DNA from 3 places in the Pseudomonas sp. YJ42 genome. Region 3 is predicted to be linked to each of the others. Evidence: riboswitches for the same ligand, from Rfam matches in the RefSeq annotation. Region 3 holds a riboswitch; each other region holds the start of a gene.
What was found. Region 3 has a riboswitch for cobalamin ahead of ACL0K2_RS16945 (TonB-dependent receptor domain-containing protein). Riboswitches for the same ligand answer to the same signal wherever they lie in the genome.
Positions count from the first base shown of each region.

Region 1: another riboswitch for cobalamin. It lies ahead of btuB (TonB-dependent vitamin B12 receptor); the one in region 3 lies ahead of ACL0K2_RS16945 (TonB-dependent receptor domain-containing protein).
Region 2: another riboswitch for cobalamin. It lies ahead of ACL0K2_RS02870 (cobaltochelatase subunit CobN); the one in region 3 lies ahead of ACL0K2_RS16945 (TonB-dependent receptor domain-containing protein).

Region 1 is NZ_CP178378.1:4,541,674-4,543,936, forward strand. Features, by position in the region: gene ACL0K2_RS21060 (metallophosphoesterase family protein) at 1-340, opposite strand, end outside; cobalamin riboswitch at 500-722, shown strand; gene btuB (TonB-dependent vitamin B12 receptor) at 839-2,263, shown strand, end outside.
Region 2 is NZ_CP178378.1:672,548-674,810, forward strand. Features, by position in the region: gene ACL0K2_RS02870 (cobaltochelatase subunit CobN) at 1-1,482, opposite strand, end outside; cobalamin riboswitch at 1,573-1,709, opposite strand; gene ACL0K2_RS02875 (DUF2970 domain-containing protein) at 1,863-2,081, shown strand.
Region 3 is NZ_CP178378.1:3,688,846-3,691,108, reverse strand. Features, by position in the region: gene dxs (1-deoxy-D-xylulose-5-phosphate synthase) at 1-632, shown strand, start outside; cobalamin riboswitch at 860-1,075, shown strand; gene ACL0K2_RS16945 (TonB-dependent receptor domain-containing protein) at 1,167-2,263, shown strand, end outside.

The DNA.
Region 1 (2,263 bases), 850 kb from region 3:
CGATGATCAACACTTCGTCGTTCTCGAACGTGGGCTCGAGGTCGTCGCCGAAGTGCCGCCGGTAGTTTCGATAGGGCATCAAGAAGCGCGCAAAAACGTTATACAGCGGAATATCGTGATTGCCCGGGATCACTAACGTTTCGGCAATACCATGGCCGTGCAGACGCTGGACGAAGGCCTGTGCTGCAGCGAACTGCGAAACTCTGGCACGCTGGGTAATATCGCCCGAGAAGATCAACAGATCGGCCCCGTGCTCCTTCACATGATCTTCCATGGCTTGCACCACGCCCGGTTGCTCGGTGCCGAAGTGAGTGTCGGAGATCTGCACGATGGTCGTCATTGGCTGGCGTCTTCTCGTTGGGGCCGGTGGCGGATGGGCATTGTTGCATTCGAAGCCGTTCAGCGTCCGGCGTTCCGGTAAATCTCCAAGAAGGGTATTCAAACCTGCCGCAGAGCTACTCGCGCGCGCTTCCAGTTGCGCTGCGTGGGGCCTTGGACTAACCTCCGCGCTGCTTCAGGTGCCCCCTGGCAAAAAGCCAGAAGGGTGAAACAGGGAAGCCGGTCCATTCTTTGGAAGATTCCGGCGCTGCCCCCGCAACGGTAGGCGAGACAGGAAACCGCTCATAGCCACTGTGCCACAGGCATGGGAAGGCGCGGTTTTTCAGGGTGCCACAGGCATCCGCTCGCGAGCCCGGAGACCGGCCTGTCGCATTCCACGGCAGTGCGGCGGGCGCTGATCGGGGTGCGGCTGCCTGCACCTGCACTCCTTTCTTTGCGATCTCCGTCTGCCTTTATCGACTATTTGTCGTGCGGCGGGCACGACGGAGACCTGAACTTGATTCGCACGTCCTTTACCGCCTCTGCAGCCTGCGCGCTGCTTGGCTGTTCTTCGCTGTCTTTCGCCCAGACGCTTCAGCCGGTCAACCTCAATGAACAGGTGGTCACGGCGACCCGTACCGAACGCTCGTTCAGTCGCATCGCATCAAGCACCGTGATTAGCCGCGAAGAGATCGAGCGCAGCCAGGCGTCCAGCGTGCTCGATCTGCTGCGGGGACTTGCTGGGGTGAGCGTTTCAGCCAATGGCGGACGCGGCAAAACCTCGTCGGTGTATATCCGCGGCACTAGCAGCCAGCATTTACTGGTCCTGGTGGATGGCATCAAGGTCGGTTCGGCGACCGCTGGCGGCGCATCGCTGGAGAGCATTCCGGTGGAACAGATCGAGCGTATCGAGCTGGTGCGCGGGCCGCGTTCGAGCCTTTATGGCTCGGAGGCGGTCGGCGGTGTGATGCAGATTTTCACTCGCCAGGGCGATGGCGATGGATTCAGGCCCTATCTCTCGGTTGGCGCAGGCAGTCGCTCCAGTTTCAACGGTACGGCGGGCATTTCCGGCGGGCAAGGTGCTGGCTGGTTCAATCTTGGCGTTGCCAGCGAATCCACTGACGGCACCAATTCCCGCGCGTATCGCACCACGGCCCCTCGGGCGTACGAGGCGGATGCTGACGGCTACCGTGAGTTATCCGGCTCGCTAAGAGGCGGCTACCGGTTCGACAATGGCCTGGAACTGGATGGCAGCTGGCTGCAGGTCGAGACCCACAGCGACTACGACTCGAGAGTCTCCTCGGGCAACAGCGGCCGCTTCGCCTACAGCGACGGTGGTCAGCAGGTCGTGGGCGCCCGCGCTCGGTTCACGCCGATCGAGCCCTGGCTGGTGACCCTCCAGGGCGGGCACAGCGAAGACAACAGTGATAACCACCGCGACGGTGAATTCTTTTCACGCTTCGACACCGAGCGAGACACCTTAGGCTGGCAGAACGATTTCAGCATCACCGACGAGCAGTTGCTCACGCTTGGTTTCGACTATCAGCAGGATCGCATCGACGTGAGCGATGCCTATGCGATCGATTCGCGTGATAACAAGGGCGCCTACCTGCAGTACCAGGCCCGCTTCGGTCGACATGGCCTGCTGGCCGGTCTGCGTCGCGATGACAACGAGCAGTTCGGCAGCCACGACACCGGCAATCTGGGTTGGAGTTACGATCTTCGGGACAACCTGGTGCTCAGCGCGTCTTACGGTACCGCGTTCAAGGCGCCGACGTTCAATGACCTGTATGCGCCGGATACGGGCTTCACCGCAGGCAATCCGGACCTCACGCCCGAGGAGTCGCAAAGCTATGAATTGGGCCTGAAAGGCCAACAGCAATGGGGCGAATGGGGCCTGAACGCGTTCGAGACCCAGATCAACGATCTGATTATCTGGACCGGT
Region 2 (2,263 bases), 1.9 Mb from region 3:
GGCCGGCGGCAAGGTACGGAACCAGCGCAGATATCCATCGCGGTCGAGCCCGGGCACCTTCTCGGCCATGTTGGCCAACGCATCCCCTTGCTCAGGCAGATTCACGCCATGGTCTTGCAGCATGCCCAGCAGCGCCTCGGACGACAGCGGCAACTCGCCTGTTTCGTAGCCCTCAGCCTTGAGACGCCGCAGTATCGCGAGCAAGGATTGCGGTACGTCCAGGTTGTCGGCACCAATGTTGTGCCGTCCCGGCGGATGGTTGTAATAGATGATGGCGACACGCTTGTTCTTGTTGGCCTTGCGCTGTAACCGCTGCCAGCGATGGATCCGAGCGGCGAACGCTTCGATCCGGGACGGCAAGGGCTGGCTGAAACCAAAACGGATACCGGAATTCGGATCGATCTGCGCCGACTCCCACGCGGCCAGCACCATCGGCTGGCTGCTGCCCTGCAGCTCCGGCATGGCCAACTGGTAGTGGACCTTGTCGCGCCCGAGCCCGTCACTGGAGAGCTGCCAGGCGCTCTCGTCACGGTCATCCAAGCGCAAGGCCTTGAGCACAGGCACATCGAGGCGCTTGAGTATCTCGGTGGCCTCTTCTCGCCCCTCGCCACCGCCGAGCACGAAATCCTGCAGCACGACCACCGCCGCCAGCGTCGGATGCGCACCGCTTTCGAGCCAACGCAGCGCCTGCAGGGTGCCCTCGCCCCATCCAGCGAGCAGGCTGACGCAGGCGATATCACGCTGTTGCAGCGTCTGGCAGAGCGCGTTGTTGAGGTCGGCGTCGCCCCGGCGATCGGCACGGCCATGATCGATCACCGCGACCATGCTGTCGCCGCGCCAGACGAGCTCAGATGCGTTGAGAGTACGCCCGTCCTGGTAGAAGCGTAGCGCTGGACGCGGCTCGGCAGGCATGATCCGCCTCGAACCATCGTCGGACAGCCAGCTCAGCAGGCGCGCGATGTTATCGCTCCCACCGGCAATCCAGTAGCTACGCGCCTCGATCCACCCGGTCTGATCGGGATTGGCATCGCCAAGCTCGCGGACCCAGCCGGCCAGATCCTCGCCGGGCTTTTCTGCGCCGAGACGTGATGCCTGTTCACGGTCGCGGAACACGGGCGTGCCATCGATACGGCTCATCGCAACCAGCCCCTGATCGCTGTGCATGATGTAACGATCACCGGAGCTGTACCCCTCGATCAGCGGCCGCAAGCGCTCCACCTCGGACCCGAAGACGCCGACAGCGAGCAGCGTGCCTCCGCCCTGGAGCCATTCGGCTATGCGGGCATCATCCATCTCGCTCAGCTGTTCCGGGGTCCGTGCATCGATGATTTCGTCCGGTTGGCGCTGTTTGAACAGGGCCACCGCCGAGGCGAATTCAGCCGCGCTGTACTGCGAGATGATCGCCTTAACCTGCCCGCCCAGGGCGGGAGGAGCGAGCAGCAGCGAAAGCACCAAACCAGCCCAGCGGAAAACGATAGACATGCCCACTCCGTCTCGAGACGCGCGGGCGGCAGAACGGCCGCACAGCCTGGAACAGGCGCAAGGCGTTCTGAGGATGTCGCCCACCGCGACAATTCCTTGGGGAGTACGGGCTGGTATCGGGCTTGGCCGAAGGTTCGGCTCTACCGTTGCGGGGGCAGCATCAGCTTGGTACTGATTTCCCATTTAACCCGAACCTTGATCCGGGCACCGCGCACTCCATGAAGACAGCCGCTTGGCGGCTGAAGGCGCGAACCTTACGCGGCGCACCCGACAAGATCAAGCAACAAACCCTAGCCGCTGCAGGCACCCTCGGAACTTAGATGCGACGGCTTGCTTGATGGTGGCTAGACTTCGAGGGGATCAGTCATATCGGGGCGGCTATGAACGACGACAAGCAACCAAAACCACTCACGTTTCGGCAAATGCTACAAAGCGTTCTGGCTGGCGCGCTCGGTGTGCAGAGCGGAAAAAACCGAGAAAGGGATTTCAGTCAGGGAAAACCGAGCCACTTCATTCTGTTGGGTGTCGGCTTCACAGTGGCGTTCGTACTGATCATCCTCGGCGTGGTCAAGCTGGTGCTGTATCTTGCCGGTCTGTGACAGCCCCGGCACAGGTACCATGCTTTATTGGTGACTGACCCAGAAAACCGCCGTTGCGACGACTAGAATTATCAGGACGAAAATAGCGGTGGCATCCGCCACGCTGTCATTACCGCGTTGATTGGACTGCTCTGACACGGCTGCTCTCCTTGTTATCGGGCTCACGTTGCTTGCAGTTAAGA
Region 3 (2,263 bases):
TCGACCGCGCCGGCCTGGTCGGCGAAGACGGTCCGACCCATGCGGGCAGTTTCGATCTGTCCTATCTGCGCTGCATCCCCGGCATGTTGGTAATGACCCCCAGCGACGAGAACGAGATGCGCCGCATGCTTACCACCGGCTATCACTTCGAAGGTCCCGCGGCGGTACGTTACCCGCGCGGCACGGGCCCGAATGCAGCGATCGAGCCCGGACTCGAGCCGCTGGAAATCGGCAAGGGTGTGGTGCGTCGCCAAGGTGGCAACGGCGAAGGTCGCCGGGTCGCCTTGCTGGTCTTCGGTGTACAGCTGACTGAAGCGCTGCAGGTTGCGGAAGCGCTCGACGCCAGCGTCGTCGACATGCGTTTCGTCAAACCACTGGACCAGGCGCTGGTGCGGCAGATGGCCGACAGCCACGACCTGCTGGTGACGATCGAGGAAAACTCCATCATGGGCGGGGCTGGCAGTGCCGTCGGCGAATTCCTCGCCGCCGAAAACCTGCAGAAACCGATCCTCCATATGGGCCTGCCCGATTACTACGTCGAGCACGCCAAGCCCGCCGAGATGCTCAAGGAATGCGGCCTCGATGCCGTCGGCATCGAAGCCGCTATCCGCGCGCGACTGGCCCAGCTCTGAGGCTGCTTGAAGCGGCGTTGAGTTCGTCATCAGACGCCGCCTGAGGCCATCTGCGGCGTAGAGGACGTCTCGGCAATATGGCGAGGTGCGCACGAACTCGCCGTCGCGCCTGCCCAGCCCCTGCAAATACCTGATCGAACCACGGCAGCCGCCTTCTCGTTGCACAGGACGCGCTCGGCTACGAGTGCTTTGCTTGTATTTCTCGGGGACAGCCCTTATGGTTCCCGCGATTTCTAATCCGCCCAGGTGTGCGTGACCGCAAGGTCCGCATTAAACGGGAAGCCGGTGCGCTCACATGTGCAAGGCCGGCGCTGCCCCCGCAACGGTAATCGACCGTGATCCGCTGGATCACCGCCCGCTCAACCGCCACTGTGCATCGCATGGGAAGGCGAGCCGGGTGCGTGTCGAAAGCCCGGAGACCGGCCTGGCGGATTCGACTGGTGTTGCGGAGGGCAGCACCGTCAAGCGCGGCTGTCTATCCTTGCGCTTGTTCCTGCCCTCCTCAAAAGCGCTGATCTTTTGAGGATGATTCTGATGAAACTGACCCGTCTTGCGTTGGCTGTGGCACTGCTGCCGGCTTCCCAGGCATTTGCCGATACGAACGTGAGTGACAGCTATCAGTTGCCAAACATGCTCGTTACCTCGGCGCGCCAAGCCGAACCTCGCGCGCAGGCCACCGCCGCCAACACGGTATTCACTCGTGATGACATCAAGCGCTTGCAGGCAAGAAGCGTCCCAGAGCTCCTTCGGCGCGTACCTGGCGTTAGCGTTTCTACCGCTGGCGGGCTGCCGTCACTATCCGTGCGCGGCACCGGAACGGCTCAGACCCTTGTTCTGCTGGATGGGCAGCGCATCGCGTCTTCAACCAGCGGCATTGCCCGGCTCGATTATCTGGCGATAGACAATATCGACCGTGTAGAGGTTGTTCGCGGCCCGCGCTCGGCACTCTACGGCGCAGACGCCGTCGGCGGGGTAATTCAGATATTCACCCGAAGCGGAAGACCAGGCCTGCACCCAGAGGTGCGGCTAGCGGCCGGAAGCGACCACACGTTCCAGCGCAGCCTGAATCTGTCTGGCGGCACCCAGCAGACCCGCGTCAATCTCGGGGTCAGCCTCGATGAGCGTGAGGACTTCGATATCACCCGGGACGAGCGTGGCGCCGACCGCGATGATGACGGTCAGCGCACCAAAGCCCTGCACCTGAAGCTCGACCATCAGATCGATGCCAACTGGAAAGCCGGCCTGAGCCTCAACGACCAACGCGGCGAGAACGAATACGACGACGCCTACGAGTTCGCCCCCGGCGCACCTCAGGACGAATTCCGCGTCAGCAGCTACAGCGGCTACCTGGACGGGCAGTTGAGCGAGGTCTGGAACAGCCGTCTGGAGCTGGGGCGCAGTTTTGACCGCAACCGCGCAGTGGGCTCAGCCTTCAACGACGGGCTACTGGAAACCACGCGCCATTCCGCCGCCTGGATTAATCGCCTGCGACTGAACGAAAGCCACCAACTGAGCCTCGGTAGCGACTGGTACGAAGACCGCCTCGACGCAACCACTGCCTACAAAGAAGACAGCCGCGACAACTTGGCCTTTTTCGCCCAGCACAGCTATCAAGGTGATCGTTTCGGTAC